2 regions of the Saccharococcus sp. Marseille-Q5394 genome follow, and region 2 is predicted to be linked to the other one. Evidence: predicted binding sites of a transcription regulator. Region 2 holds the regulator's gene; the other holds the start of a gene.
The links. The regulator LexA, encoded in region 2, represses DNA repair genes until DNA is damaged. The targets are predictions, from matches to a motif close to CGAACATATGTTCG.
Positions count from the first base shown of each region.

Region 1 (15,255 bases), on a different contig from region 2:
AACCGTTTATTGGCTGTTGTCGTAACAATTTTATTTATCCTGACAACGACCATATTTGGCTATACCGAAGTAGTGGGACATGGGATGATTCACATCGTTTTAATACTATTCATTATCGAAGGAATATCCTTTTATCACCCTCCGGTTAAAATGCATAAGAATAGAATGGACCAAATGATATTTGTTTTCTTGAACTTTTTATTTGTGCTAAGTACATTTTTATTGATTTATTACCGATTTGCATAAAAAAGACTGCCACAGAAAGTCAGTTTTTACTGACTTTCTGGGCAGTCTTTATTGCTGTTAATCATGTTTTACATTGTAACAAACAATTACAGATCCTGTTTTCGCTTCTCCTTGGATATGGATTGGTGTGGCGTCGCCTTCCAGATCCTTGTTGAAGATGATTGTTCGGTGCAGAAACTGTTCTTGCTCAGTCGTTTTACTGACATCGTTGAGCTGAAGATCCAAACGTCCCATATTTGTGGAGATTTCACCACGAAGAGGCGCGTCGGATGGAATATAGATTTCAACGGAACCGCTCACTGTTTTGGCATCGATTTTTTGTGCTGCGGCATCAGTCGTAGTCACGACTACATGGCCATTCAACGATTTCGCCTCGACATCTTTCAATTTTCCGGAGACGTAGACGCGACCGTTGATCGTTTCGGCTTCCAACGTTTCGCCTGTACTATCATTCAAACGGATTGATCCATTCCCCGCTTCCAACTCTGCCTCTTTAAAGTCGATCCGCTCAACATCCACTTTTCCGTTCGCCGTTTTCGTGTAGATCCGATCGACAGAAATGTCCTTCAAGTTGAAGTTACCATTGAGCAGCCGCACAGAAATCTTCCGGTACTCCTGTTTTGGTATGAAAAGGTCGACATTGACCTGACTTGATTTCAAATCACTTAAATAACGCAGTTTGCCTTCGTCTTTCAGGAAAATCAATTTATCAAGAAATTCTTTCTTTGCATCTTCTTCTGATCGGCCGTTAAAGGATTTCACAGTGAATTCAGCCCGTATTTCCGAGTTGTCCGTTGCATGGATCGAGACGCTTCCATGATCCACATCGACTAGGATTTCATCCAAACCGTCCGCTTGCTTCACAATCGTGTGATGGAAAATAGAGCTTCCGCCAAACGGAGCGTCGAAATCGAATCCTTTCACTCTTTCAACTGTCGATTGCATGAACTGCATGAAACGATCTCCCACCGTCACAAAATCCTTCCGGATATCTTCAATGAATTCATCCATCGATGGGTCCTTGCCTTGCGATCTTCCGGAGTCATCCTTCGAGCTGTCTTGCTGAAATTCTTCATTATAGACTATCTTTTCATCCATTTGTGATGAATCGGTCGTGGATTGTCTCTTCTCCATCGTCTCCAAAAGAGTCAAGGCTTCGTCCATTGAGATTGTGCCGTTTTCCAACATTGTCAAGATACGTTTGCGTTCGTTCTGCATCTTTCCGCCTCCTAGGTATGCTTGAAATTTCCTTTGCATAAGAGTCCCCGCCTTTAGCAAAACCGATGGAGACTTCTTCAACACTTACTATATATACGAATCATCGATCAGAAGGTTTCATTCTTTTCCAGCGGCGGTTTCAATCAGCTCTTTCATTCTTTGTCGGTCGCGTTCCAAAATCGGCTTTAAATAGTGGCCGGTATAGGAGACTCCATTTTCAGCCACTTCCTCTGGAGTTCCGCTTGCAATGATTTGGCCGCCTTTGTCGCCGCCTTCAGGTCCGAGATCAATAATATGATCGACGGTTTTGATAACGTCGAGATTATGCTCGATGACAAGGACGGTATTTCCGGTATCGACGAGCCGCTGCAAGACGAGAAGCAGCTTTTCAATATCATGGACATGGAGTCCCGTCGTCGGTTCGTCTAGTATATAAAACGATTTACCGTTGGATCGCTTATGCAATTCCGAGGCGAGTTTCACCCGTTGCGCTTCTCCGCCTGACAACGTCGTGGCGGGTTGTCCAAGTTGAACGTACCCAAGGCCAACATCGACAATCGTTTGCAGTTTTCTGCTAATCTTAGGGATGTTTTCAAAGAAGACGAGTGCATCTTCGACAGTCATCGAAAGGACATCCGCAATATTTTTCCCTTTGTACGTCACTTCAAGCGTTTCGCGGTTATATCTTTTCCCGTGACATACTTCACAAGGGACATACACATCAGGAAGGAAATGCATTTCAATCTTGATGATTCCATCTCCGCGGCAAGCTTCGCAGCGACCGCCTTTTACGTTGAAACTGAATCGCCCTTTTTTGTAGCCTCTCACTTTCGCCTCGTTTGTCATGGCGAAGACATCACGAACGTCATCAAAAACTCCTGTATAGGTTGCAGGGTTCGATCTTGGCGTCCGTCCGATTGGGGATTGGTCAATCTCAATGACCTTTTCCAATTCCTCAAGACCCGTTATGGAAGTGAATTTCCCAGGTTTCTGCTTGGATCGGTTCAACTTTTGGGCAAGCACTTTGTAAAGCACTTCATTTACGAGCGTACTTTTCCCGGAGCCTGAAACGCCTGTCACGGCAATGAACTGTCCTAGTGGAAAGTCCACATCAACATCCTTCAAATTGTTCTCTGACGCATCCTTGATTGAAACGATCCTGCCATCAGGCTGGCGTCGTTCTATCGGCAATGGGATGAACTTCTTGCCGCTCAAATATTGACCAGTCAATGATTTCGGATCATTCATCACTTCTTCCGGTGTCCCAGCTGAAACGATCTGCCCTCCGGCAGCACCTGCACCCGGTCCGATATCAATCAAATAATCCGCAGCAATCATCGTATCTTCATCATGCTCAACGACAATGAGTGTATTCCCGATATCCCGCATGCTTTGCAGTGTGCCGATGAGACGGTCATTGTCACGCTGATGAAGACCGATCGAAGGCTCGTCCAATATATAGAGGACGCCTGTTAAGCGAGATCCAATTTGCGTGGCAAGCCGGATACGTTGCGCCTCTCCGCCTGATAATGTGCCGGCCGCTCTTGACAACGTCAGATAATCCAGACCGACATTGATGAGGAATCCTAGTCTCTCGGCGATTTCCCGCAGGATAAGTCTCGCGATTTGCATATCCTTTTCGGATAGGACCAGATCGTTGAAAAATCGGTCGGCTTCCGTAATGGACAATGACGTCACTTCCCCGATATGCGTCCCGTTCACCTTAACTGCGAGCGTTTCCTCTTTCAATCGGTATCCGTGACATGCCGGACATGCACGGCTTGCCATGTATTTCTCCATTTGTTCACGTATATAATCGGAGGATGTCTCCTTGAAACGGCGCTCCACATTTGCGAGAACGCCTTCAAAATAAATGTTGTTCACCCGTGTATTGCCGAATTCATTCGTATATTGAAATTTGATCTTTTCTTCCTTCGAACCATAGAGGATGATATTCAGATCATCATCCGGCAAGTCTTTCACCGGAACATCCATTGGTATCTTGAAATGCTTGCAAATTGTTTTTAACAGCTCCGGGTAGTATTGGGAGCTCGTAGGTATCCATGGTGCAATGGCGTTTTCATTCAAAGTTAGTGAATTGTCCGGGATGACGAGATCAGGGTCTACCTCTAGCTTCGTCCCAAGGCCATCACAATCCGGACATGCCCCGAATGGACTGTTGAATGAAAACATACGCGGTTCCAGTTCCCCGATTGAAAATCCGCAGATCGGACATGCATGATGCTCGCTAAACAGCAATTCTTCAACATCAATTACATCAACCAATACATTTCCTTCGGCTAAACGTAATGCCGACTCGAGGGAATCGCTCAAACGGGCCTCAATACCCTCTTTCACAACAATCCGGTCAATGACGACTTCGATCGTGTGTTTCTTATTTTTATTCAACTCGATATTATCATCGAGGTCGATTACATCACCGTTGACGCGGATCCGGACATAACCTTGTTTCTTGATGTCCTCGATCAACTTCGCATGTGTCCCCTTCCTGCCGGATATGACAGGCGCTAGGATTTGAAGCCTTGAACGTTCCGGCAGCTGCATAATCCGATCGACCATCTGCTCGATCGTTTGGGAGGAGATTTCAATCCCGTGATTCGGACAGATCGGCTTGCCGACCCGTGCAAATAGCAATCGTAAGTAATCATAGATTTCAGTTACGGTTCCGACGGTGGAACGCGGATTGCGGCTTGTCGTCTTCTGATCGATCGAGATTGCGGGCGATAACCCTTCAATCACGTCTACGTCAGGCTTGTCCATCTGTCCTAAAAATTGCCTCGCATAAGCGGAGAGCGATTCGACATACCGTCTTTGCCCTTCCGCATAAATCGTATCGAATGCAAGGGACGATTTCCCCGAGCCGGACAAGCCGGTCATAACGACGAGCTTGTCACGCGGGATGCGGACATCGATATCTTTCAGGTTGTGCACCCTTGCACCTTGAATGACTATTTCCGTGTTTTTCATCGCATTTTCACCCTTCAGCCTTCAATTCTAGTATCGTATCGCGCAATTCGGCAGCCCTTTCGAAATCAAGCGCTTTTGCCGCCTCCTTCATTTCCTTCTCAAGAGTCGCGAGCAATTTCACTTTTTCGTCCTTCGACAATTTCCTGCCTTTCGTCGCTTTTTCCAAGAAGGAGATATCCTCTTCCGCTACTTGGGTCGCCCTGATGACGTCGCGAACTTCCTTTTTAATCGTCGTTGGAGTGATTCCATGCTTTTCATTGTACGCAATTTGGATTTCCCGACGTCTCGAGGTTTCATCAATCGCTTTTTTCATCGAATCCGTGTAACGGTCCGCATACATGATAACTCTTCCTTCAGAGTTACGAGCAGCCCGGCCGATTGTTTGAATGAGGGCGCGTTCGGAACGGAGGAACCCTTCCTTGTCGGCATCAAGAATCGCGACAAGCGAAACTTCGGGTATGTCGAGCCCTTCCCTCAGCAAGTTGATGCCTACGAGAACGTCGTAGGTGCCCAATCGGAGTTCCCGGATAATTTCAATCCGCTCCAATGTTTTGATCTCTGAATGCAAGTATTGGACTTTGATGCCGATATCCTTGAGATAATCGGTAAGGTCTTCGGACATCTTTTTCGTCAATGTAGTAATCAATACCCTTTCGTTGCGCTTTGTACGCTCATTAATTTCATCGATCAGATTATCGATCTGCCCTTCGATCGGCCGTACTTCAATGATCGGGTCAAGCAAACCGGTTGGCCGGATGATCTGTTGAACCATTTCCGGTGTATGCTCAAGTTCGTAAGGACCTGGTGTTGCAGATACGTAGATGGCTTTGTTGACATACCCCTCGAATTCGTCAAACATGAGCGGCCTGTTGTCCAAGGCGGACGGAAGACGGAAACCATGATCGACCAATACTTGTTTCCGCGCTTGGTCTCCGTTATACATGCCGCGGATTTGCGGCAAGGTGACATGGCTTTCATCGATAATCATCAGAAAATCTTCCGGGAAGTAGTCGAGCAGCGTGTAGGGGGTTGCCCCGGCAGGTCGTAATGTCAAATGCCTCGAATAGTTCTCGATCCCTGAGCAGAAGCCCATTTCCCGCATCATTTCCAAATCATAGCGGGTACGCTGCTCAAGCCGCTGCGCTTCTAGGAGTTTATCTTCCTTGCGCAGCACGGCGAGGCGCTCTTCCAATTCCGTTTCGATATTCGCGATTGCCTTCACCATTTTCTCTTCGCCCGTGACGAAGTGGGATGCAGGGAAGATCGCGACATGTTCACGTTCACCTAAAATTTCACCTGTAAGAGCATCGACTTCACGGATACGGTCAATTTCATCGCCAAAAAACTCGATGCGGATGCAGTGTTCGTCCTGTGAAGCAGGAAATATTTCTACGACGTCACCCCTGACACGGAATGTCCCCCGTGTGAAACTAATATCGTTTCTTGAATATTGGATATCGACGAATCGCCGGAGGAGATCATTCCGACCGATTTCCATGCCTGACCTGAGCGAAACGACATGCTTTCCGTACTCCTCAGGCGAACCAAGGCCGTAAATGCAAGATACGGATGCTACGATCAGTACATCATTCCTTTCGAACAAGGCAGATGTAGCGGAGTGGCGCAGCTTGTCGATCTCGTCGTTAATTGTCGCGTCCTTCTCTATATAAGTATCCGTATGCGGCATGTATGCTTCCGGTTGGTAGAAATCATAGAAGCTGACGAAATACTCAACCGCATTATTCGGAAAGAACTCTTTGAACTCGCTGTACAATTGGCCGGCGAGTGTTTTATTATGTGCAATGACTAGTGTCGGTTTATTAACTTCTGTTAAAACATTTGAAACTGTGAACGTCTTCCCTGTTCCGGTCGCCCCTAAAAGCGTCTGATGCTTTTTGCCTTCCTTGATGCCTTCCACGAGCTGTGAAATGGCGGCAGGCTGGTCGCCCAACGGAACGTAAGGAGCGTGTAAATCGAATTTCTGGACCATGCAAGCCCCTCCCCAAATGAATTATCTTCATTTTACCATAGACAATGCCAAGACCAAAGAAATAAGAGAACATACGTTCAAAATAAAAGTGGAGGCGGTCTGTTTAGCTCCGACAAGCGATGGAGGGCTTGAATAAAAGGTGCTATTTGCCTTTTGCTTCAAGACCGAAGCGACTCGAGGAGCTGGCCGCCGGAACTAGCCGATACAATAATAAAAAGCGGGCCTGCTCAGCTAATTGATTGATTAGCTAGCAGCCCGCTTACGTTGTTTAATTTTCTTCAAGTTTCATCAGTTCATCTGTCAGACTTTTGAAGGCGTACTCGTCCTTATCATCAAGTGCAAGATCAATCAGCCGCAAGAGACGTTTTTTCGTTTGCTCCCGATGAATATGGTTCAGGAATAGATCCATATAAATATCATTTAACAATCTCTCCGCTTGAAGCGATGTACTATTTTTCCCCACGGCTTTTAAGAACTCGGCATATGAATAATTGTTTTCCATTTCCCTCACCCCTGATGCCTTTTTTTCATTATACATAACTTCGGGCATCAGTTGCAAGGTTTTTGGGAATATTCTATTTTTATTTTTTTCACATCAATTATTCATACTTCTTCCGATTTTTCATTGGAAACACGGATTGTCGCTTCGGAAACGACGAAGACAATGACCGCCATGATGACAGGCGTCAAGGATACGCCGAATGTCAGGAGGCCAGCCACGAGAACAGAAATTGACTGCAGCAGTTGAACGCCGCTAACTGTTTTCCGGATGGCAGACTGCCTCGTATTGTCCGTTTCAGGGAACAACATATCCATCCTGAAGTCATCCCCCGCCCGTAGTGCATGGACCAACTGGATGGATGATGCAAATGCCAATGCCCCAATGAAAATATAGACGACGATCGGGAAAGGAATGAGAACGACGCCTACTACCGATAATGCGGTCAATCTGACCCATAGCCAAAAAATATCGTCTGTACGCACAAGAGTCCTTCGCAGCAAATAGCGTTGAGGTGATGCTTGTCCGTATTTTGCAGGACGCATAAGGAATCCGAGCCATGCACGGCGACTGACCGATCCTTTTAAATGTGGAACGTCCGTGAAATAGTTTGCGAATCGGTAAAAACGCATCATACGATTTTGCTCTAGCGCTATGAAATGTTCATAAGGAAACGGGTTTGCAACGCTTCTTTTCTTCCAGAATAAATAATAGACTGCCATCAGAACACCGACTAGAGGAATTAACGGGATTAAATAAGAAATTCCTGTAAGCACCGCATACAAGAGAAGAGATGCCAATACGAACCGGACAAGACGGTCCTTCCACATTCCCACCCCTTCATTGGCGCGGCGGTAATAGTACTCCGTCTCTACATACTTCCATTTAACCAGGAAAATGACGATGGCCGTCAGAATGAATTGCGGTTTTCCAGCGACATCAGTTGCCGCCAACAATGGCAATAGGACGATGAATAGAATGTAGGGCACTGGAAGCTGGGAAACTAGTGAATAGCGCAGTGACCGTTTCAGATAGTCTTCAAGCTTATTTTCCATCGGAAGGAAAAAGACGATATCTGCAGGCTTCAGTAACGTAATCGGTGAGCCTATTGATAAAGCCGCCCCGATGAGGACTGCAGCGAGGATTGCTGAAGGAAATTCGGATGGCACTTCCTTCAACCATTCACTGTACGCGTATCCGCCCGCCCCTATCGTAAAGAGAAGAACAATTGCCAAATGACCGGTGAAGACGAACCTCATATACTTTTGCAGTTCATTCATATAACGGATAAAACGATCGCCCCAAATCTCACGCAAGCTGTTCATGATCATGATCCCCGGTCATTGAAATATAGAGCTCGTCCAAAGTGGCACCTGGCCTGTTGAAGGCTTTCCTCAAATCATCCATTGTCCCTTGTGCCCTTACCCGTCCTTCATGCAGCAGAATAATCCGGTCGCAATACTTTTCAGCAGTGGAAAGCACATGTGTAGACATCAATACGGAAGCGCCATTTGCTTTTCTTTCTTCTATTTGATCGAGCAAAGAACGAATCCCGATCGGGTCAAGTCCGACAAACGGCTCATCGATAATATAAAGGGAAGGTTCCACTAAAAAAGCGCAAAGAATCATGACTTTTTGCCGCATCCCTTTCGAGAAATGAGATGGAAACCAATTCAGCCGCTTCTCCATCATGAACTCTTTCAAAAGTATTTCAGTACGCGCCTCGAACGATTCATGATCCAGTCCATATGCCATCGCTGTCAATTCAAGATGTTCCTTCAGTGTCAGCTCTTCATATAGAATTGGTGTTTCCGGAATGTATGTGAACGCTTTACGGTACACTTCAGGGTTTTCGCGAAACGTGACGCCATTCACTACAATTTCGCCTTCATGCGGATTCATCAGTCCGATAATATGTTTAATCGTTGTACTTTTCCCGGCACCGTTCAAGCCGATTAAGCCGACGAGCTCACCCTTGCCGATTTCAAATGATAATTCATGCAGAACAGGCTTACGTGTATACCCGCCTGTCACTTCTTTCACTTCAAGAATTGCCATAGTCATCCTCCATTCTAGTTTCCATTTTACCAAACATCAGACCGGAATGCTTTGTCCATCTTTCACGCATTACCTGAAAATATGCTACACTTGTGTCATTAATGAATACTACTCCTAATGTGGAGACTGACAATCGGAAAGGATGACCGCAAATGACATCATGTATCTTTTGTAAAATTGTAGAAGGCACCCTCCCCAGCGAGAAAATCTATGAAGACGAGAACGTCGTTGTCATTATGGATGTCATGCCTGTGACGAAAGGGCATGTGTTGCTTATCCCGAAAATCCATCGGGAAAACCTTTATGATTTGACGGAAGAAGAAGCTTCGCAACTTTTTTCTGTAGCCCCGAAAATCGCGAACCTTTTAAAAGAGGAGTTCAAGCCTGCCGGAATGAACTTGCTTCAAAACAATGGAGCTCCAGCTGGACAAGCCGTGTTCCACTTTCACATGCATTTCATCCCGAGATATGATCAAACGGACGGTTTCGAGTCAGACTGGAATCCGAAGGTAGAGGAATTTCCTCAAGAACGGATCCAAGAAATCGCGAATCAGATCCGAAGCCGTTTCAGCGAATAATAAGACTTGCAATTCCATGAAATCACCAGTATACTTTTCATAAGTTTTCGCTGACGATCACGAGGATACGTCAGGAGAGCGAAAAATAGAGTCCAGTTGAGGAGAGATGAGAATTGAATACGAAAAATCTTATGTTGATGGCGCTATTGGTTTCAGTCGGTGCTGCTTTGTACTTGGTCATACCGGGTTACGGTGAAGGCATGAAGCCTGACTTCATGCTGACGATGATGTTCATCGGCATCTTTTTATTCCCGGACGTCAAGAGCGTCTTTTTACTGGGAGCGACGACCGGAGTCCTATCAGGGATCTTTACAAGTTTCCCAGGAGGATTCATACCGAATATCATCGATAAGTTCATTACGGCGTTTGTTGTTTTTGCGGTCATTGCACTGCTTAGAAAAGCCGCAAACCATTTAATCGTTTCAACAATCATCGCTTGCTGCGGAACACTGCTTTCAGGAACAATTTTTCTATCCGTCGCCATTTTCGTCATTGGCGCGAAAGTACCTTTCGGATTATTGTTCGTAACAGTCGTCCTACCCGCAATCGCTATGAACGGGATAGTATTTTTCATCATCTACCCGATCATTCAAACTTTGTTGAAGCGTACTTCATTTAAAACAGCATTATCCAATTGAAACTAAAAGCTTTCCTCTCATGGGGAAAGCTTTTTTCATTTGCCCGAAACAGTTTGCCATGTTTTAATTAAACTATGAAAAGGAATACTATTCGAAATGAAAGGAGTGCACTCCATGAAAGCATCTACGTTTTTGGCGGGTTTACTTGCAGGTTCGGTGACGGCCGCTGTCACTGTATTATTTTCCACTCCGCAAACGGGCAGCGAAATCCGCTCGACCGTTAAGGGCGCTTCAACTGACATGAAACATAAATTGAGTGACGTGAAAGGAAGAATTGCTGAGTTGAAAAACTCTATCACACATATGACGAAGGAAGCGAGTGAGTTAGTTCCTGATGCGGTTAATGGAATTAAGGGGTCTATCGAACAATGGCAACTCTCGACCGATTCGAATAGACTAAAGCTCGAGAAGGAACTTTCAGCGATTCAGACGTCACTAGCTGAATTGGAACAATCGATAGCAGAACAACAGAAATCATAGACTTGATAATAGCCAAACTCGATATATATTGAGTTTGGCTATATTGCTTTCCGTCGGCCGCTGCTCTTTTTTTATTTCACATTAAATATCCCTTTACCAGTTTCCATATTTATAGGTAATGATGAATGTTCATGAGCGATGACCCACGATTCATTCGATTTTTTTAAACCAAATGTAAACCGATTTGTCATTTGACGAAGTTTCTCACAAGAATCTTCTAGGTAAGCAGCAAACGTCACAGCACAATGAACGAATGCCAGATCTGAATTTTCTTCAACTACTAGATCATCAAACTCGACTTTTAGTAAAATACCATCCGCACTCAGTCCTTTAAACCACTCCACCACATTCTCCTTTCATGAAGAAATACCCTTGCTCTCCCACTTCCCCCAGCAATCATAAATATGCACTTCGGAAGCATACAGAGATAAGAACTTTTCAACATCTTTTTCGTAAACAGCCGATCTGTAATTTTCAAGTACGTCTTGAACTTTTAACAAGCCCTCCGTCATTACGTGCATCCCCTTTACTAATTTCAGAAATGGAAGTATGTTACTATAAATGAATTCTACATTCAAACATCTTATTCCTCTTACATCAACCCGCATTGTCATTTGAACAAGGTCTGAATTTTCACTACCATTGGAGGTGGATTAATTGAAAAAAATGCGTTTTTAATTTTGTTGGCAAGTCTATTTATGGTTTCGGCTTGTACAAATGGAAAGACACAATCATTAGAAACATTTTATACGAATGCAAAGATCATAAGTGTAGATAAAGTCATCATTCAAGACGGTTCAACTGGCGCGTCAACAACAATAACTAATCAAGAACAGATTGATGAATTTCTATCTTTAATTAAAGATATAGAATTTACTCCGCAAAACAATCAAGAAAAACGTGAAGGTTGGCGGTACGGTATTACTCTTTTTGATGGTGAAAAAGAATTTAAATTCACGTTAAATAATATTGGTAACACCTATTATGACTCAACCCCAGATATTCATCCGATTGTAGATAATTACTACAAGCAGTTGGAAATTGTGGGAGAATAGGGGCATCTCCATTAAATTATGAAGGTATCTAACGCACTGAATGAAATCTCTCAGTGCGTTTAATATGCATTCATTTGTAAAACGAATCTTAGTTGATTGAAGTGTAAGGCGGCGACTCCTGGGGGATAAGCGGGACAGGTGAGACCCCGCAGTGGAGAAAAGCGACCGAGGAGGCTTACCGCCCGCCCCCCGGAAAGCGTCCGCCTGAAACGTAAATCAACGTGCAGAAAACAACTTTTCAATATCTCAATAATTATGGAAAACCCCACCATTTAGTTAGTGAACACTTCAATTCATTTAAGAATACATAGTATTTTTAGAATTTCAACTTCTTTATTTGATATTTTCCTGCTATAATGAAAAAGACAAACTATTTGATGTTGGAGGTATTTCATGACTGAGCAAAAATTTTCCCCAAAAGAAGCAATGATTTATAGTCAACGCGTTGCCCAGATGTCAAAAGCACTTTGGAAAGCAGTAGAAAAGGATTGGCAGCAATGGATAAAACCTTATGACTTGAATATTAATGAACACCATATTCTATGGATTGCATACCATCTTCAAGGCGCAACCATTTCGGACATCGCAAAATTCGGCGTCATGCACGTCTCCACAGCCTTCAATTTTTCAAAGAAACTTGAAGAGCGGGGATACCTGCAATTCTTTAAGAAAGACGACGATCGTCGGAATACATATGTATCTGTCACTGAGGAAGGTGAAGAACTCCTCAACGGCATGAATGAACGCTATTATGACTCAGATCATGGAATCTTGGACGGCTCGCTTCCGATGAAAGGCATTTATGGGAAGTTCCCTGAATTTTTGGAAGTCATGTCAGTCATCCGGAATATTTACGGGGAAGATTTCATGGAAATCTTCGAACTTGGTTTCAAACGGATTGATAATTCTTTTGACGATGACCTGGCCTCTTTGAACCATTCTGAAAGAGAACTGAATAAGACCGCTGAATTACAGACGGCCGATGAAAAATAATGTCATTTCCGACATGATTCTGCTATGATGAAGTGAAGGTTTAAAGAGGAGGAATTGATTTGATCCTTATCGTTACTGTCATGTTTTCATTGTTTTATTTATTCCAAATCAATAAGATGACTTTCGCGTTATGTCAATCGCGGGAAATCCCTGAAGAAAAGCAACCAAAAATATATCGCACAGTCAATATCTTAATTACGATCTTGATTCTTTCGTTCTATCTTGAAGTGCTATTGAACGTATAAGATTGAAAAAGTCCAGCCCCCTATTTCAGGGAGTTGGACTTTTTCTTTTAGTACAAGTACGCAGCTCCGACGATGATCAACAGAATGAACAGCACAACAATCAACGCGAATCCAGAAGAGCCATGGCCATATCCACTCATTAGGGCACCTCCTCTCTCCTAGTATCCTATGCAACCAATGATTACTCGTTTTAGGCATTTGGTAAGGAACCTTTTTGTTTTATGATCGTTTTTATGGTATAGTATCAACTGTTGTAGAGAAAAGTTAGGGGAGAAAAAACCATGAAAAAGACAGTCCTTGCTATGACAATGGCGGCCTCAGTATTAACAATGGCTGCATGTAGTGATCAAAAAGCGGCTGATGAGGAAATCATCGCCACAACTAAAGTCGGAACTATTACAAAAGAAGATCTATATGAGGAAATGAAAGATGCAGTTGGCCTACCAGTAATGGAAAACTTGCTTCTTCAACAAGTGTTGGAAACGGAGTACAAAGTTTCGGACAAGGAATGGAAAGAAGAAGTTAAATCACAAAAAGATGCGCTAGGAGATAATTTCGAGATGTATCTCCAACAACAAGGCGTCTCTGAAAAATTCTTTGAAAAGAACGTAAAATCCCAAATGATCCAGAAGAAAATGATCGAGTCATTGAAAGTGTCCGATGAAGAGATCGCAAAAGGCGTGGAACGTGCAAAAACGGAAATTCATGCTCGCCATATCGTTGTTAAAGACGAAGATACTGCGAAAGAGGTATTGGCGAAAGTGAAGGATGGTGGAGATTTCGCTGAATTGGCGAAAGAATATTCCACTGAACCTGTTGCAGAACAAACAGGCGGAGACCTCGGATGGTTCGGCCCGGGCAAAATGGTACAAGAGTTCGAAGATGCGGCATATTCCCTTAAAAAAGGTGAAATCAGTGAACCTGTAAAGACAAGCTTCGGTTACCATATCATTGAAATGCTCGACACTCGTAAAGCTGAAACTGAGAAGACAGAAGAAGAAATTAAAACTGAAATTGAAGATGGATTGAAACGTGTCCAATTCGAAGAGAAGCTTCAAGAATTGATTAAAGCGGCTGACGTCGATATTAAAGTCGATGAGTTCAAGAAAGCTTTGGACAGCTACTTGCCAGCAACAGCTGATAAGGAAGATAAAGAAAAGAAATAAGATTGTAAAGGGCTGTCTGCAAATCGATCATCCATCGACTTGCAGACAGCCCTTTTTTCTATTCAATATTCGGTTTGTAGAAAGATCGGTTGTCCAGTGGGAAAATTCTTTCTGTGAATTCACCGTTCACCGTCTTAGACATCGCCCGATCAAGCATATTCATTTTCGCATCGATATTATCGATATAATGAAGTATTTCCGCTTCCATCAACATCGGACGTTTCGGGCTTCCCCACTCTTCTTTGCCGTGGTGGGAGAGGACCATATGCTGAAGAAGCATCACTTCTTCCCCATGAATTTCGAGTTCGTCCGCTGCTTTCGATATTTCATTCACCATGATTGTAATATGGCCGAGCAAGTTCCCTTCCACTGTATATTGCGTACCGATAGGACCAGATAGCTCAATCACTTTCCCAACATCGTGCAAGATGATGCCTGCATATAGAAGATCCTTATTCAAAGAAGGATATAATTCGGCAATCGCCTTTCCGAGCTTCAACATGGATACGACATGATCGAGAAGCCCAGACACATAATCATGATGGTTCCTAGTAGCAGCAGGGTAAACGAGGAAATCTGATTGGTGCTTTTTTAATAGATGTCTCGTGATTCGCTGGATATGCGGATTTTTCATTTCAAAGAAGTATTGCAGCAGCTCCTCATAAAGCACTTCCTTGCTCTTTGCGGAAGATGGAACGAGATCCGATATCGTTACACCTTCGTCTTCTTTCGCAGGACGGATGCTTTTAATGCGCAGCTGGTTCTTCCCTCTATATTCATGCACTTCTCCGCCGACTTTGACGATTGTCGCAGCCGCATACAGACGTTCATGCTCTTCACCGGCATCCCAAAGCTTCGCCTCGATATCACCGCTTTTATCTTGCAAAATGAGTGTCATGAACGGGCTTCCCTGTTGGGTGATCCCCTTCGTCGATTGTTTAATGAGTAAATATAGCTCAACCGGCTCCCCGACTTGATGTTCCAATATTTTTTTCACCTTATCATCGCCCCCTTGGCGCTTCCAATGTCGGAAACGTTAATAATCGTAGCATTTGTCCAGTATTCTACTATCTTATCATGACATGTGAAATAGATGAACTG
Region 1 is NZ_CAMPPQ010000002.1:1,094,460-1,109,714, reverse strand. Features, by position in the region: gene OC538_RS16215 (DoxX family membrane protein) at 1-246, shown strand, start outside; gene OC538_RS16210 (DUF4097 family beta strand repeat-containing protein) at 304-1,464, opposite strand; gene uvrA (excinuclease ABC subunit UvrA) at 1,582-4,452, opposite strand; gene uvrB (excinuclease ABC subunit UvrB) at 4,460-6,442, opposite strand; gene OC538_RS16195 (IDEAL domain-containing protein) at 6,711-6,944, opposite strand; gene OC538_RS16190 (ABC transporter permease) at 7,046-8,266, opposite strand; gene OC538_RS16185 (ABC transporter ATP-binding protein) at 8,250-8,999, opposite strand; gene OC538_RS16180 (HIT family protein) at 9,152-9,577, shown strand; gene OC538_RS16175 (tryptophan transporter) at 9,691-10,215, shown strand; gene OC538_RS16170 (YtxH domain-containing protein) at 10,330-10,695, shown strand; gene OC538_RS16165 (YybH family protein) at 10,767-11,039, opposite strand; gene OC538_RS16160 (hypothetical protein) at 11,052-11,207, opposite strand; gene OC538_RS16155 (hypothetical protein) at 11,376-11,750, shown strand; gene OC538_RS16150 (HTH-type transcriptional regulator Hpr) at 12,144-12,743, shown strand; gene OC538_RS16145 (hypothetical protein) at 12,803-12,988, shown strand; gene OC538_RS16140 (YjcZ family sporulation protein) at 13,036-13,128, opposite strand; gene OC538_RS16135 (peptidylprolyl isomerase) at 13,270-14,154, shown strand; gene yhaM (3'-5' exoribonuclease YhaM) at 14,213-15,151, opposite strand; gene OC538_RS16125 (ATP-binding protein) at 15,148-15,255, opposite strand, start outside.
Region 1: uvrB (excinuclease ABC subunit UvrB) is a predicted target of LexA. The motif match lies at 6,509-6,522, and genes of this name have one in related genera.

Region 2 (15,255 bases):
TTTTCCATCCCGCCTGCGACGACGATATCCGCATCACCTGCAAGTATCGCTTGTCTAGCCAAATGAACCGCTTTCAAGCCGGAACCGCATACTTTATTGATCGTCATGGCAGGGACCGTTTCAGGAAGTCCGCCTTTAATTGCCGCTTGCCGGGCCGGATTTTGACCTAGACCTGCTTGCAGTACATTCCCCATAATTACTTCATCCACATCTTCCGCCTTCACTCCCGAACGCGAAAGTGCTTCCTTAATGACAATTCCGCCGAGCTCTGAGGCGGAGACGTCCTTCAAAGATCCTAAAAAAGACCCGATTGCCGTACGTACGGCGCTTACAATCACTACTTCGTTTGACATAATGTTTCCCCCTATCCCTTGTTTGCATTTTCATAAATTCAGAGATTTCTTCATTCTTCGTTTCCATTCAACGCATCCCTTCAGTACAATATAAAGAGGAGGGATGATATGTTCATTTTACCAAAGAACGTTACAATTATCGAGGTCGGGCCAAGAGATGGCCTACAAAATGAAAAGAATCATGTAGATGAAAAAAACAAATTGGATTTCATCCATTCATTGCAAGCTGCAGGAATCCAGGAAATGGAGCTAACATCCTTTGTTTCACCAAAATGGGTACCACAAATGGCTGACGCAAAAAACATTGTAGCAAAAACAGAGAAGATTGGACGCCAATTTGTATTGGCACCAAATGAAAAAGGGGCTGATCTTGCTATTGAAGCAGGTGCGGAAAGTATCGCCGTCTTTGTCGGTGTCAGCAATACTTTCAATAAAAAGAACATTAACCGGACGACAGCTGAGAGTATGGACGCACTTGAACCTGTCATCGCAAAATTGAAAAGAGATGGCCTTTTCGTGAGGGCATGCATTTCAACCGCGTTTTATTGTCCGTATGAAGGGAAGATAGAGAGAGAGGAAGTTAGTAACCTGTGCAGACGATTCGTTTCGATCGGAGTGGATGAACTGAGCGTAGCAGATACGATCGGGATGGCAAATCCGGTTGAAAGCTACGAGCTGTTCACATTGTTAAGAGAGCAATTTCCGGAAGTTCTTTTGACAGCTCATTTTCACGATACACGGAAAATGGCAATCGCAAATATTTTTTCTGCATTACAGGCAGGAATCGACCGTTTTGATACTTCCGCTGGCGGCCTGGGTGGTTGTCCTTTCGCACCCGGCGCAACAGGCAATGTAGCGACAGAAGATGTTGTCCATATGCTTGATTCCTTAGGGATTGAAACGGGGGTCAATGTTGAAAAGATTTGTGAAGCTGTCGGAATGATTGCTCCTCTTGTTTCGCATCCTATCGTCACAGGAATGTACAAAATGTACAAAAATCGCAGCTGCTGAAGGAGTTGAAGTTAATTGAAACGGCGCTTCCTATATATAACAGGCATTATTGGAAGCATATACACCGCCATTCTGACAATTCTTGGTTTTTACGCGGCAAATCGTTTGATGTTCATGAAACTGAAAGATCATGATTTGATTGTAAAACGAGAAATTATTGCCAAAAGGTTTGATGAACATTGGTATGGAACGGTGCGGAAAGAGGATTTTTGGGTGGACTCCCCGAATGGTTACCCGTTGCGTGCGGTTTTTTTACAACCGCTTGATACGACAAGGACAGTTATCATTTGCCATGGCGTGACGGAAAATAAGATCAACTCGATTAAATATGCACGATTATTTGAACGGCTGGGATTCAATTCAGTCATTTACGATCACCGCCGCCATGGGGATTCGGGGGGAAAGACGACAAGCTTCGGTTTTTATGAAAAGGTCGACTTGAATGCACTAGTCTCCGCTGTACGCGACCGGATTGGCAGCCGGGCATTGCTCGGCGTCCACGGTGAATCGATGGGAGCTGCGACGACGATCCTATATGCGGGAGAGTATGAAGATGAAGCAGACTTTTACATTGTCGATTGTCCATTCTCCGATTTCACCGAGCAGATCCTTCATATCATGCGTACGAGCACACCTCTTCGGTCGTCAATGACATTGCGGGCCGCCAATCTGTTCCTGAAGATCAGAGACGGCTACACGACAGGTCTCATTTCGCCGAGGGAAGCGATTGTAAACATTAAAAAACCGATGCTGTTCATCCATAGTATGGAAGATGATTTCATTCTGCCGGAAATGACGAAGGAACTGTACGAGTTGAAGGATGACAAGAAGATGATAAAGCTATTCGATAAGGGTGCCCATGCGAAGTCATTCAATGAGAATCCAGAGGAATACGAACAGGAAGTCTTGCACTTCCTACATAATTTCGGTTTTCAGACTTCATGACATGACAAAAAAACCTCTTTCCAGTATATCGGAAAGAGGGTTTCTTTTAGCTATAATTAAGCTTTTTGAACGTTTGTAGCTTGTAGGCCACGTTGTCCTTGCTCAATTTCAAATGTTACGCTTTGACCTTCGTCTAAAGATTTGAAACCGTCGCTTTGGATTGCTGAGAAGTGTACGAATACGTCTTCTCCACCTTCACGCTCGATAAATCCAAAACCTTTTTCTGCATTAAACCACTTAACTGTACCTTGTTCCATAATTGTTGCCTCCTAGTGCGGTTATCCACACAATGTGTTATTATCCTTGCTCAAATACTTTAGACGAAAAACAAAATCTAATCTCGATCTGAAACAGAACAAAAATAATTCTTCTTAAGAATAACAGATGCACAAGGAAATAGCAAATGATATGTGGCAAGTTTATTTGGACAATGCAATTTTTATATGCGCCAAGTGATGATTTTCATGCCAAGCTAATTTTGCAACTTTTGTTCCAACTGTTATTTCACCGTTTTTCTGGTGAGTAAAAACTCGATCCAGCTGTTCTTCAGATAAACTCTTTCCTAATGCTACGATTCGCTCATTAATCCCTTCAAGCATTTTAATGGAGCTTTCCACTGGAAGCTGTGTATCCGGTTGAATCGCCCACTTTTCTTCATCAAACGCCGGTACTGTTGAATTTTCATCAGTTAATGCAAGTTTTAACCGTTGATACATGTTCAACTGAGAATCTGCAATATGATGAACGAGCTGACGTACTGTCCAGGCACCATCCCGATAAGTTTTTCTTAATTCCTCTTCATTTAATGAATCAACAACTTCTCGTAATCGAATCGTGTACGTTTCGATGTCCTTTAGCCATTCTTGCACATTTGCTAGTGTTGCTTTTTCAGGAACTTGTAATGCCCCTATTGGATATTTAACGTCCATTTTTCATTCCCCTTTTCCTTATTAAAATTATGCGTTATGTACTAAATCTGCAATCATAGTTGGTTTTACGATCTCGATGTAATGCTTTTCAGCTAACCAGTATCTACTTTGATACTTAGTAAGTCGTTCTTCATACTTCCCGATATACAAATCACGATTTAATACTCTCTCATACCTCAGTTCCCATGGGCAATCTAGATATATGACAAAATTGTAGAACCCTTTCCATTCTTGTCTTTGTAGGAATATACCTTCAATGAGAACTACACTGGCGGATGGTACATTAATATAATTGGTTGTAGTTGTGTCAGTAAATTTGTCATAAAAATCAAGCTGAATATTGTCACAACCACTAGACAGCGGTTCAAATAAAGTAGCCCTCAACTTAGTAACATCCCATTGTAAGTAATAATATTCATACCACTCTTCATGTCCTGTTTGATATCGGTTTTTCCTTTCAACAATGTGGTCATCTAGATGAAAAGAGACAGCTTGGCAATTGTGATAACTTAATTCCTGTTCAATTTCTTTAACTAATGTAGTTTTTCCAGAGCCGCCTAAACCATCTATTCCAATTATTAAGGGACATGCTTGATTTGGACGTATTGAGAATTGAAAGAGAATCCTTTCAACCATATCTTTAATAGATATTAACATCGCCCCCAATTTATTCTCCTTCATACACCGGGATTACAAAGTTAACTAATCACAGGCAAAGTTTTATTCTCAGCCCAATGGCGTATAAGCTGTTCTTGGCGCGGGTTCAAGTTAGCAGGTAATTCATTTTTCCTGAAAAACAGATGCTCTTTACTTTCAATTCCTTGCTGCTTTAGTTCACCGCTAAATGTAGTTGTCGTAAAGATGATTTGAACACTGTATACTTGATCTTTATTTGGATATTGTACAAAACAACTCTCTCCTGAGTATATACCGAACAACTTCAACTCACCAATATCCAATCCTGTTTCCTCGTAAGTTTCTCTTTTGGCTGTTTGCTCGAATGTTTCCCCGATCTCCATTACTCCTCCTGGAATACACCAATTTTCTTCATCAGTACGATGCTGCAGTAATATACAGCCTTCATTTTCTATTATTACACCACAACCAACCGTGAAGAGGGTTTCGTGACCAATCAGTTCTCTCATATTTCTAATATAGTTCATACAATTCCTCCTCATATTTCTACTCTTACTCCAATGAATCTTTAATCTGTCTTCTCTTATAAATAAATCGCCAAATGAAAAAAGAAATCCAAGAAACAATGGGAATCGCGGACGTGGCATACCAAGAAGGGATGTCAGTCAAAAATAAGAATAAGCTAGCTATTATGAAAGAAGGCAACATGATTGCGATCCATACACGGACTTCTGGATTTCTAAAACTTAAGTCAAACCCATCCATTTGTTTGCTCTCTGTCTCTTTATATTCGTTATTCATAAAAGTTCCTCCTTTAAGACTTCAAGAAACGTCGATTAAATTACTTGTTATCTTTACCTTTTGTTTTTTTACTCGCACCCCAAAATGCCAGTCCAATTAGTGGAATGGCAATGATCCACGGTATGTCAATTTGGCTTTGCAGCATGAATGACATAAGCATCAAGACTACTACGCCAACAATAATATAAAAGCACCCTCTCCCAAATGTTTCCATAAAGTTCACTCCCCTACCTGTTGGTTTTCCATATAGCTAGTTTCCCTTGCCTATCAATTATACGGATTACAATTCAAATCGTTTCATTATTCTTGATTTTCTTTTAGTACGTAACCAACCCGATTTAAGGACAATAAAACCTTCCACCGGCTTATCAAACAGCATAAACATGTCTTTAAAATACGTTTCATCGACCAACTTGTACAGGATCAGAAAGGATACTCAAAGTTGAAATTTATTCAAAATACCCCTTAATACCATGAGTGATTGCATAAAAAAACCACTTTCCTGATTTTATCATCAGTAAAAAGTGGTTTTTGTCGATTGTATCATTATGATAGCTTGTACAAATAACTCAAATGAAAATAACATTTATAGAAGGAAAATAAGCTAGCTTATTTTTTCTTACCCGCATTGTCACTAACTTTGTTCATTTGTGCCATCATTTGATTAATCTTCTTTTGTGAAGGTTTTTGTCCCATTTGCATCATCATCATACGTAACATTTGCTCATTGATCGGCGGGTTTTCCTTCAAATATTTCATCATATATTGACGTGCAATGAAAAATCCGAGGGCCACACCTGCGATTAACGCGACGACGGCAATGAGGATTACCCAAATCGTGCTCATCCGCTATACCTCCTTCACTACCGTGATTCGAGAATACTCTACCATGATGGATTATACAACAAAGAGGCCGCGGATAGCAATGACCGGCTGTGAATATTTCTATATTATACCGAATTAAAATTTAAAATAAGAAAGTATGATCATTTCCGAGATGATTTTCCTGTTTGACAGGTTTCAGCCATCCCCACTCGCCATGCTTGTCCATCACAGCAAAAAAACGATCATCCGATCCGGATAATGCGACAAATAAATCTAGATCCAACATCCGTGAACCATCGCAATAAGCTTGAAGGGAATATGGGTTAAGTGAAATGTGAATGGATCCTTTCACTGGATGAGATAATTTATATTCTCCATCATCGCTTTCGACCGTCGTAAAACTTTTCCCCAAATTGCTGAGGATCGCTTGGTCAATCGCTGATTCTTCAATTTCATCACATAAATAACGGACTTCTTGTAAAGGTTGCTCCTGTGCATGATCTTTGAGCAAATCATAGAGAAGCCCTTCCCTTCCAAGAATGAACGATTGGTATCTCTTTTTCACTTTATAAATATCATAAGTTCTCATGACCGTCACTCCTTTTTACATAGTCTATCCCAATAGAAGTAAAAAGTTTGTCAAAACACGGTAAAGAAAGGCACTATTGTTGTCGAAAACTTTCCAATAGTGTATCAATAAAGCAGCGAAAAATACCGCTCCGGAATAAGTAGTCTTATGACATTCCGAAGCGGTATAGATTAATTACGACCGAGGATCGTTTTCATCTCACGAACGACATTTTCTTCAGTGAAGCCATATTCTGCAATAACCTTTTCCCCTGGAGCGCTTGCTCCAAACGTGTCAATTGCAATGACTCCGCCTTCGTCACCAACATATTTATGCCACCCGAGGGAAGCACCCATTTCAATGGATAGGCGTTTTTTGACTGCTTTCGGCAGTACGCTTTCTTTGTATTGCTCATCCTGCTGCTCGAACAAGTCCCAAGAAGGCATGGATACGACGGCAACGTCAATTCCCTCTTCCCGGAGTTTCGCTTGAGCTGCAACAGCAAGGTTTACTTCAGAGCCTGTCGCAATGAGGATTCCGTCTGCCACATCTTTTTCGGCAGGAGAAATCGTGTACGCTCCACGTTTCACGCCATCCATTGCAAGTTCACCGGATTTCGGCAACACTTGCAAATTTTGACGCGATAATACAAGTACTGTCGGTCTGTTTTTCGATGATACCGCAATATTCCATGCAGCCGAAGTTTCATTGCCATCCGCAGGGCGGATGACCGTTAATCCAGGCATTGAGCGAAGGGATGACAGATGTTCCACAGGCTCATGTGTTGGACCATCTTCACCTACTGCGACGCTGTCATGCGTAAATACATATGTGACAGGCATTCCCATTAGGGCAGACAATCTGATGGCCGGTCGTACATAGTCGCTGAATACGAAGAATGTACCGCCGAACACATGCAAGCCACCGTGAAGTGCCATTCCGTTCAATGCAGTACCCATCGCGAATTCACGGACGCCGAACCAGATATTGCGGCCGCTGTAATCGCTTGGAAGGAAGTCTCCCGCACCTTTGATTGTCGTCTTATTTGAACCTGCAAGGTCTGCACTTCCTCCGAAGAAAGAAGGTAGTACATTTGCAATGGCGTTGATGGCATCTCCTGAAGCGGAGCGAGTAGCATGTGAAGAACCTGCCTCGTAAGTTGGAAGCGCTTCTTGAAGTCCTTCAGGCATTTCACCTTTGATTGCCGCTTTCAATTGTTTGGCCAAGTCAGCATGTTTGCTCTCGTATTGTGCAAACAGTTCGTTCCATTGCTGTTCCTTTTTGACGCCTAATTCATCGGTCGCCTCTTTGAATGCCTCGTAGACGCCTTCAGGGACACAGAAATCCTCTTCATATGTCCACTGGTAGTATTCCTTCGTAAGCTTCATTTCATCTTCGCCTAGTGGTGCACCATGGACGTCAGCTTTTCCGGATTTATTCGGCGAACCGTAGCCGATGACCGTCTTCACTTCGATCATTGTCGGGCCGCCTGAATTGCCTTTCGCCTCTTCAATCGCTTTTGAAACTAGTTCAACATCATTGCCATCTTCCACACGGATATAGTTCCATCCGTATGATTCAAAACGTTTTCGGATGTTTTCTGTGAATGACATATCTAGTTCTCCATCCAGGGAGATGTCATTGCTGTCATAGAGGACGATCAATTTTTCCAATTGGAGATGACCTGCAAGGGAAATCGCTTCTGCTGCAACGCCTTCCATAAGGTCGCCGTCGCCGCAAAGTGCAAAGGTATGATGATCGACTATGTCGAACCCCGGGCGGTTATAAAGTGCAGCCAAATGCTTTTCAGCCATGGCCATTCCGACTGCCATTCCGATTCCCTGTCCGAGTGGACCTGTCGTTGCTTCGACACCGACTGTATGGCCGTATTCCGGATGACCAGGTGTTTTCGATCCCCATTGCCTGAAGTTTTTCAATTCCTCCATTGGCAAACCGTAGCCGCTCAAGTGAAGCAGGCTATATAACAGCATGGAGCCGTGACCTGCAGAGAGGACAAACCGATCGCGGTTGAACCATTCAGGATTGGAAGGATTATGATGCATATGCTTCGTCCATAGGGTGTAAGCCATCGGAGCTGCTCCCATTGGCAATCCCGGGTGGCCGGAATTCGCCTTTTCGATTGCATCGATAGATAACGTCCTAATCGTATTAATTGCTAATTGGTCAATCTTTTCGGTCATTCAGAACATCCTTTCCCGTGCTTTATCTTGTAGTTGCAATTGTTATAGCATCTATAGTGTAGTCAATAAATAGATGAAATACAATCCATCCTATGTTTGGTTATTCAGTTCAGGAACTTCTTGTTTCGAGCATCTTTCACTTTTTCCGGGGTGACGTCGTTACCTTCGGGATCGATCACTTTGACGTTTTCGATTGTGTCGCGCATGGACGAACGGAATGTTTCCAGGTATTCTTTGCGTAGTTGTGTTTGTTCTTTTGCTTCTTCGATTGATAGGCCGATTGTTTTTGACTTTTTGGATAGTTCGTTGATACGTTTAATTTTATCTTGGGATAACATAAAATTCCTCCAGTTGTATTGTCCATCACTCAATTGTACAATGGATTTCCGTTTTTCCAGGCGGACGCTTTCCAATCGAACAGCGAAGTGTTCGATTTGCCGTATTTCTGCACTTTTTGCAGAAATTAAGGCAGCCTAGCACTTCAATCCTTATAGCCATAATACTAATAACAATATTACCATTAACAATTGAAGTGGAACTCATTAAAACTCTACTTTGAAGGTATACAAAAAGAGCAGGAAGTGCAACTAATCACCCTTCCTGCTCTGTTTCATATTCTTTATATCTGCGATGGACCGTTGCTTTGCTTACGTTATGGCCGAGGCCTTTCAATATGCCGGCGATTTCTTCGAAGGTCAGGCCTTTTTGGCGTAAGGACACGATTTCACTGATTGGGACTTCAATCCGTTCGCGTCCTTCTAGATTCCCTTTGTTTTTCAAGTTCCGTTCTGGTTTGTAACCGTCGCGGACTGCCCGCTTCATGCCTCTACGGATTTTGGCGTTGTGCAATTTGCGTTGGTACTCTTCTACAATTGCCAGTATTTCCAGCAGCATTGTGTCCATCTCATTTAACTTCAACGCGCCGCTATCGTGGTTTGTAATGACTGCAGTATTCGTTTTGGCAAGAAGGTGAAGGATAGCGACCCTTGCGTTCCCCCTCCCTAGTCTTGTTTCATCTTGTACGAGTACCGCGTCTATCTTTTCATCACGGACGCAGTCCAGTAAGTCGAGCAATCCCTCTCGATCCATATCGTAGCCGCTATGTTTTTCCTTGAATATATGTATAGGCTTCAGCCCTAGCTCGTCCGCAAGCCGCTTCAGTTCTTCTTCCTGCCTGGACAAGGAGGCGACTTGAGAGTCTTTTTCCGTACTGACACGGCAATATAAGACACAGGTCTGCATTTTCTCTGTCATCATTAGTCTCCTGCCAATTCTGTCATCATTGGATCAGGTATTGCTGAATCAACTTTAGGCAATTTCAATATTTCTCCTGATTTGATCATAGTGGATTGCATGCCATTCAATTCCATTACTTTCGCTATCCATTTCTCCGAATGTTCATCGGAAGAATAGTCTATCGCCAATCCCCAAAGTGTATCGCCTTCTGTTATTGTTACTTCAACGAATGAAGTAGAGGCTGATTTAACTTCTTTCAAGACACCTACGAGTGTAAATGCAGTGCAAAGGAAAATAATTAATAGAATGAAGCCATATTTTTGAATGAAAGTCATTAAAAACCCCTCCAAGAATGTTTGTTCGGAATACCTGTTCCCATTATAGGACAGGTTTTTTTAGAAGTCAATCAAATCTTCGAACCTTTGTTTGCCAATCACCCGAACACCTGTTATACTCTCTTTAAGAAACAATTGTGGTGGCGGACCTTTGTTCGCACAATTGCTTATCATTGATTCTATTAATTGGAGGGGTGGAATAATGAAGAAAATTTCAAAGAGACAGCAGGATATCCTTACGTTTATCAAAGATGAAGTGAAGCTGAAAGGGTACCCGCCTTCCGTTCGTGAAATCGGAGAAGCTGTTGGACTAGCATCCAGTTCTACCGTGCATGGTCATCTGGCCAGATTGGAAAGTAAAGGTTACATTCGGAGGGATCCGACAAAACCGAGAGCAATCGAGGTGCTGGATCCCGAGGGTCTGACTGCACTGAAATCGGGAGTTGTCCACGTTCCGCTTGTCGGAAAGGTAACCGCCGGCTTGCCGATCACTGCAATTGAAAATATTGAAGAATACTTTCCTTTGCCGGATACGTACGGCACATCTGACGATAAATTGTTCATGCTTGAGATTGTCGGAGATAGTATGATAGAAGCCGGAATTCTGAATGGGGATTATGTTGTCGTCAAACAGCAGCACACTGCCCATAATGGTGAAATTGTCGTTGCCATGACAGAAGAGGATGAAGCAACAGTGAAACGCTTCTTTAAAGAGAAGGATTATTTCCGTTTGCAACCGGAAAACGAGTCGATGGAGCCAATCATCGTCAATTCTGTTTCCATCCTTGGAAAAGTAGTCGGCGTTTATCGCCAGATTCATTAATTACCATTCAGCAATTAAAAATAGAGGATGACCCTGTCGACCTGAATCGACTAGGATCATCCTCTTTTCATTTTAATTTTCCACCCTATAGTCTTTCAGCAGGTTATCCATGGAGGACATAACTGCCGCCTTAACATGTTCATATGTCAATCCGCCTTGTACATAAGCCGTATACGGCGGACGAATCGGACCGTCTGCTGTTAGTTCGATGCTAGAACCCTGTATGAATGTCCCGGCAGCCATTATCACATCATCCGAATAGCCCGGCATATACGATGGTTCTGGCGCATAATGCGCATTTATCGGCGAGTTCTCCTGGATGGTCCTACAAAATGCGATCATCTGCTCAGCATTGCTGAAATTGACGGATTGTATCAAATCGGTCCGCGCAGCTGAATAATGCGGAGTCGTATCAAATCCGAAGCTTTCCAAGAATGCCGCTGTGAAGAGAGCGCCTTTCACAGCTTGGCTGACGACGTGTGGCGCAATGAAAAAGCCTTGGTACATTTCCAATAGCGTATCAAGGGAGGCACCCGCTTCTGCACCGATGCCAGGAGATGTCATGCGATAAGCGCATTTTTTCACAAGATCGGCACGTCCTGCGATATATCCTCCGGTCCTTGCAAGTCCCCCGCCGGGATTTTTTATGAGTGAGCCCGCCATCAGATCGGCCCCAACTTCAACCGGCTCTTTCGTTTCCACGAATTCCCCGTAGCAATTATCGACAAATACGATAAGGTCCGGGTTAATCGATTTGACAAAGCGTACCATTTCCCCGATTTGTTCAATTTGGAAGGAAGGACGGTCCGAATATCCTTTTGAACGCTGTATGCCAATCATTTTCGTCTTGTTATGGATATTCTTCCTCACTTCTTCAAAATCGACTGCGCCATCTTCCTTCAAATCAACGTGCTTGTAAGTGATTCCATAATCTATAAGTGATCCTGTATCCTCTCCGTTTCCGGACACTATTGATTCCAGTGTGTCATAAGGTTTGCCTGTAATATAAAGGAGTTCATCCCCCGGTCGAAGTACTCCGAACAGGCTCAGTGAGATGGCATGGGTGCCGGAGATGATCTGGTTACGTACGAGACATGCTTCCGCGCCAAAAGTGTCTGCATAGACTTGTTCCAGTACATCCCGGCCGCTATCGTCATATCCGTATCCAGTCGAGCCGGTTAGATGAAAGTCGCTCACCATGTTTTTCCGGAAAGCTGCCAGCACCTTCCGTTGATTGTAAAATGCCGCCTTTTCAACTTCTTTAAAATATGGGGCAAGTTTTTGTTCAGCGGCTTCTGCCTTAGTTTCGATTTCCGAAGCAAATTCATGTATCATCATTTCATTTCCTCATTCCTACAAATAGTCACTATAATATCTTATCAGTCTGTCTGGATTGGTCAATGGAAAATGACCGGAATTGGCAAAGCCTCTATTTTGATATACTATATGAAGTGTTTGGAGCAAGGAGGAACATCATTGGCTTGGGAAGTATTCAGTTTTATCGGCACTGCGGCTTTTGCCATTTCGGGAGCTCTAATTGCACAGGAAGAGAAATATGATATTTTCGGAGTCTATATATTAGGGATGGTAACAGCGTTCGGCGGAGGGGCTATCCGGAATGTACTTCTTGGGTTGCCTGCTTCTGTTCTATGGAGTCAAAATTTCCTCTTCATCGTCGCATCGGTTTTAATAACGTTCATTTTCTTTTTTTCAAAGACGATCATTAATCATTGGAATCGGTGGGGCACTTATTTTGACGCCATTGGATTGGCGGCATTCGCGATTCAAGGGGCTATGCTTGCGGTCAATATGAATATGTCATTATTCGCAGTAATGGTTGCTGCCGTGTTGACAGGTGCAGGGGGAGGAGTCATCCGGGATCTGCTCGCTGGAAGGCGCCCTCTCGTCTTTAAAAGGGATATTTATGCCGTTTGGGCAGCAGGGGCCGGGTTTTTCGTCGGTATCGGTCTTTACAGTTATGATTGGGCGTTGTACGCATTGCTAGTAGTTGTCGCTGCCTTACGAATCCTTTCATATCAATATCACTGGGAGTTGCCTCGCAGTAATTCTTGATATTCCAAATGGAAAAAGGAACAGGTTAATTGAACCTGTTCCTTCATTGGGACATATGTTTTTATTCCTCGTCCTTCAAAACTACAGGCTTAGCAGGTACATACGTCGATATTGCATGCTTGTAGATCAATTGCTGCTTGCCGTCTGATTCCAAAAGTACGGTGTAATTATCATATGATTTGATAAGGCCTTTCAACTGAAAACCATTTAGTAGGAATACAGTGACAAACGTGTTGTTTTTCCGTAGTGAGTTCAAAAATGTTTCTTGCATATTACCTTGTGACATACACCCCAGCCTCCAATTACTTCTATATTTCTCTTGCCTTTTTACTTATTCGATTCCGCCTCTTCAAAACCCTTCAAAATTGATATAATTTCATCGACAATCTTTTCTTTATCCGAATTTGCATCGAACCAGCTGATTTTCACTTTGTTCCTAAAATATGTCATTTGACGTTTCGCATAATGACGAGTATTTTTCTTTATTAACTCTATTGCATCATCTAGTGAGATGACGCCTTCAAAATATTGATACAGCTCCTTATATCCAATCGCCTGGACCGACTGGACATTTCGGATGCCCTTTTCCCATAAACCTCTAGCTTCTTCCAGCAGCCCATCTTCCATCATTTGATCGACCCTTACATCGATTCGCTTGTAGAGAATTTCCCGGTCCAATGTAAGGCCGACGATTAAATGATCAAAAAAGAGCGCCTCACCTGCCCCTTGTTCATGCTCATTCTTCGTTTTTCCAGTCACTTGGATGATTTCGAGCGCACGTATCAAACGGCGGTGATTATTCGGATGGATTTTTTCTGCACTAGCAGGATCCATTTTTTGAAGCCGCTGATACAGACGTTCCGCGCCGCCTTCCGACTCGAGTTCTTTTTCCAATTCAGCCCTGACGTTATCGTCTCCCGCCTCTTCGGTAAATCTGAAATCGAAGAGGACCGACTGGATGTACAAGCCCGTTCCGCCGACAATGATCGGCTGTTTGCCTCGGCTTCGGATCTCTTCAATACAGTTACGCACAGTCGACTGATATTCCGCTACGGAAAACGAATCAGAAGGCTCCTTAATGTCGAAGAGATGATGGGGAATCCCTTCCTTTTCTTCTTCTGTTATTTTTGCAGTGCCGATAGATAACTCTTTATATACTTGCATCGCGTCCCCATTGATAATTTCCCCATCCAGCCTTTTGGCAAGCTCGATGCTTAAAGACGTTTTGCCCGATGCAGTCGGTCCTACAATTGCGATGACTCTATCTGATTGACTCATTCTTTTATTATCCAATCCTTTATGAAATTAAATACTTGTTCCCGATTCACTTCATTCAACATTTCATGGCGACCGCCTTCATATAACATGACTGTTATATTCTCATTTCCGGCATCAGTAAATTGTTGTGCTGCCTGCCAGACTCCCTTACCAGTATTGCCGACAGGATCGTCTAAACCAGAGAGGAGAAGGATTGGCAATCTGTTCGGAACTTTTCTTATGCAGTCCAAGTCATTGATTTTCGCAAGTCCATCAAAGAGATCGATGAAAAAACGGGTTGTCGGTACGAAACCGCATAACGGATCATTAATGTATTGCTCCACTTTTTCATTGTCTCTCGATAGCCAATCAAAAGGTGTTTTTGGTGTTCTGGCTATTTTATTAAACCCTCCGAATACCAATTTATTAATGAAATAGTCCGGTTCATCAAACTTTGTTGCCTTGCCTTTCATTGACGCTAGAGCTTTTCCACCGATACGGCTTACACCAGGGTTGCCGGCAGTTCCTGAACAAATAAGCTTGTCTAGTTCCCTGCCGAATCTTTGGGCGTATCTCCTTGCTACAAATGACCCCATACTATGCCCGAAAAGGATTACACGAGGCGCTTGGAACCTGTTGCGGTAAAAGCTGATGATTTCATACGTGTCTTCAACGATCCGATCGAAGCCGACCGTATCTCCGAAATGGCCCAACTTCCCATTTAACGTGGCTGTATGACCGTGTCCCCGATGATCATGACCCGATACAGCAAATCCTTTGTCAGTGAGAAAAGTGATGAACTCTTCATATCGACCGATATGCTCCGCCATCCCGTGAAGTAGATGGATATGTGCGATAGGAGGATTGGCAGGTTGCGCATACACCGAATGGATGGAAAAACCGTCTGACATCGTCAACACCTGTTCATTCACACACGTTCACCGACCTTTCCTTCAGCTTCTTTTATATGCTGCTCCAATTGGGAGAGATAGAGCTCTTTCGTTTCTTCGGAATAGGAAAGGATAGCTCCCATATAGTCCGTTGCCGCCTCTTTATACAGTTTGACAAACGCGATGTTGAAATAGAGATCCCCCTTCCTTCTAATGAAAAAGTCAGAAGGCGTCATTGCCATTTCATTATGGATCGAGTAGAGGATTTCCGCTTTCCATATAGCAGGTAAAACTGTTTTCTCTGTTGATACCGCACTTACATAGGTATAGACCTGATCGACATTCGATCCATACAAGGAGGCAAGTGCTCGG
Region 2 is NZ_CAMPPQ010000001.1:284,649-299,903, reverse strand. Features, by position in the region: gene OC538_RS01480 (acetyl-CoA C-acetyltransferase) at 1-356, opposite strand, end outside; gene OC538_RS01475 (hydroxymethylglutaryl-CoA lyase) at 462-1,364, shown strand; gene OC538_RS01470 (alpha/beta hydrolase) at 1,380-2,309, shown strand; gene OC538_RS01465 (cold-shock protein) at 2,366-2,566, opposite strand; gene OC538_RS01460 (YfiT family bacillithiol transferase) at 2,729-3,238, opposite strand; gene OC538_RS01455 (kinase) at 3,266-3,895, opposite strand; gene OC538_RS01450 (NUDIX hydrolase) at 3,937-4,401, opposite strand; gene OC538_RS01445 (hypothetical protein) at 4,427-4,675, opposite strand; gene OC538_RS01440 (hypothetical protein) at 4,716-4,889, opposite strand; gene OC538_RS01435 (YneF family protein) at 5,285-5,521, opposite strand; gene sirA (sporulation inhibitor of replication protein SirA) at 5,643-6,089, opposite strand; gene tkt (transketolase) at 6,260-8,269, opposite strand; gene OC538_RS01420 (DUF896 domain-containing protein) at 8,374-8,607, opposite strand; gene OC538_RS01415 (recombinase family protein) at 8,861-9,523, opposite strand; gene OC538_RS01410 (LysM peptidoglycan-binding domain-containing protein) at 9,526-9,840, opposite strand; gene lexA (transcriptional repressor LexA) at 10,043-10,663, shown strand; gene OC538_RS01400 (aminotransferase class I/II-fold pyridoxal phosphate-dependent enzyme) at 10,736-12,001, opposite strand; gene OC538_RS01395 (trimeric intracellular cation channel family protein) at 12,140-12,736, shown strand; gene hfq (RNA chaperone Hfq) at 12,798-13,022, opposite strand; gene miaA (tRNA (adenosine(37)-N6)-dimethylallyltransferase MiaA) at 13,064-14,014, opposite strand; gene OC538_RS01380 (alpha/beta hydrolase) at 14,011-14,925, opposite strand; gene OC538_RS01375 (glycerol-3-phosphate dehydrogenase/oxidase) at 14,922-15,255, opposite strand, start outside.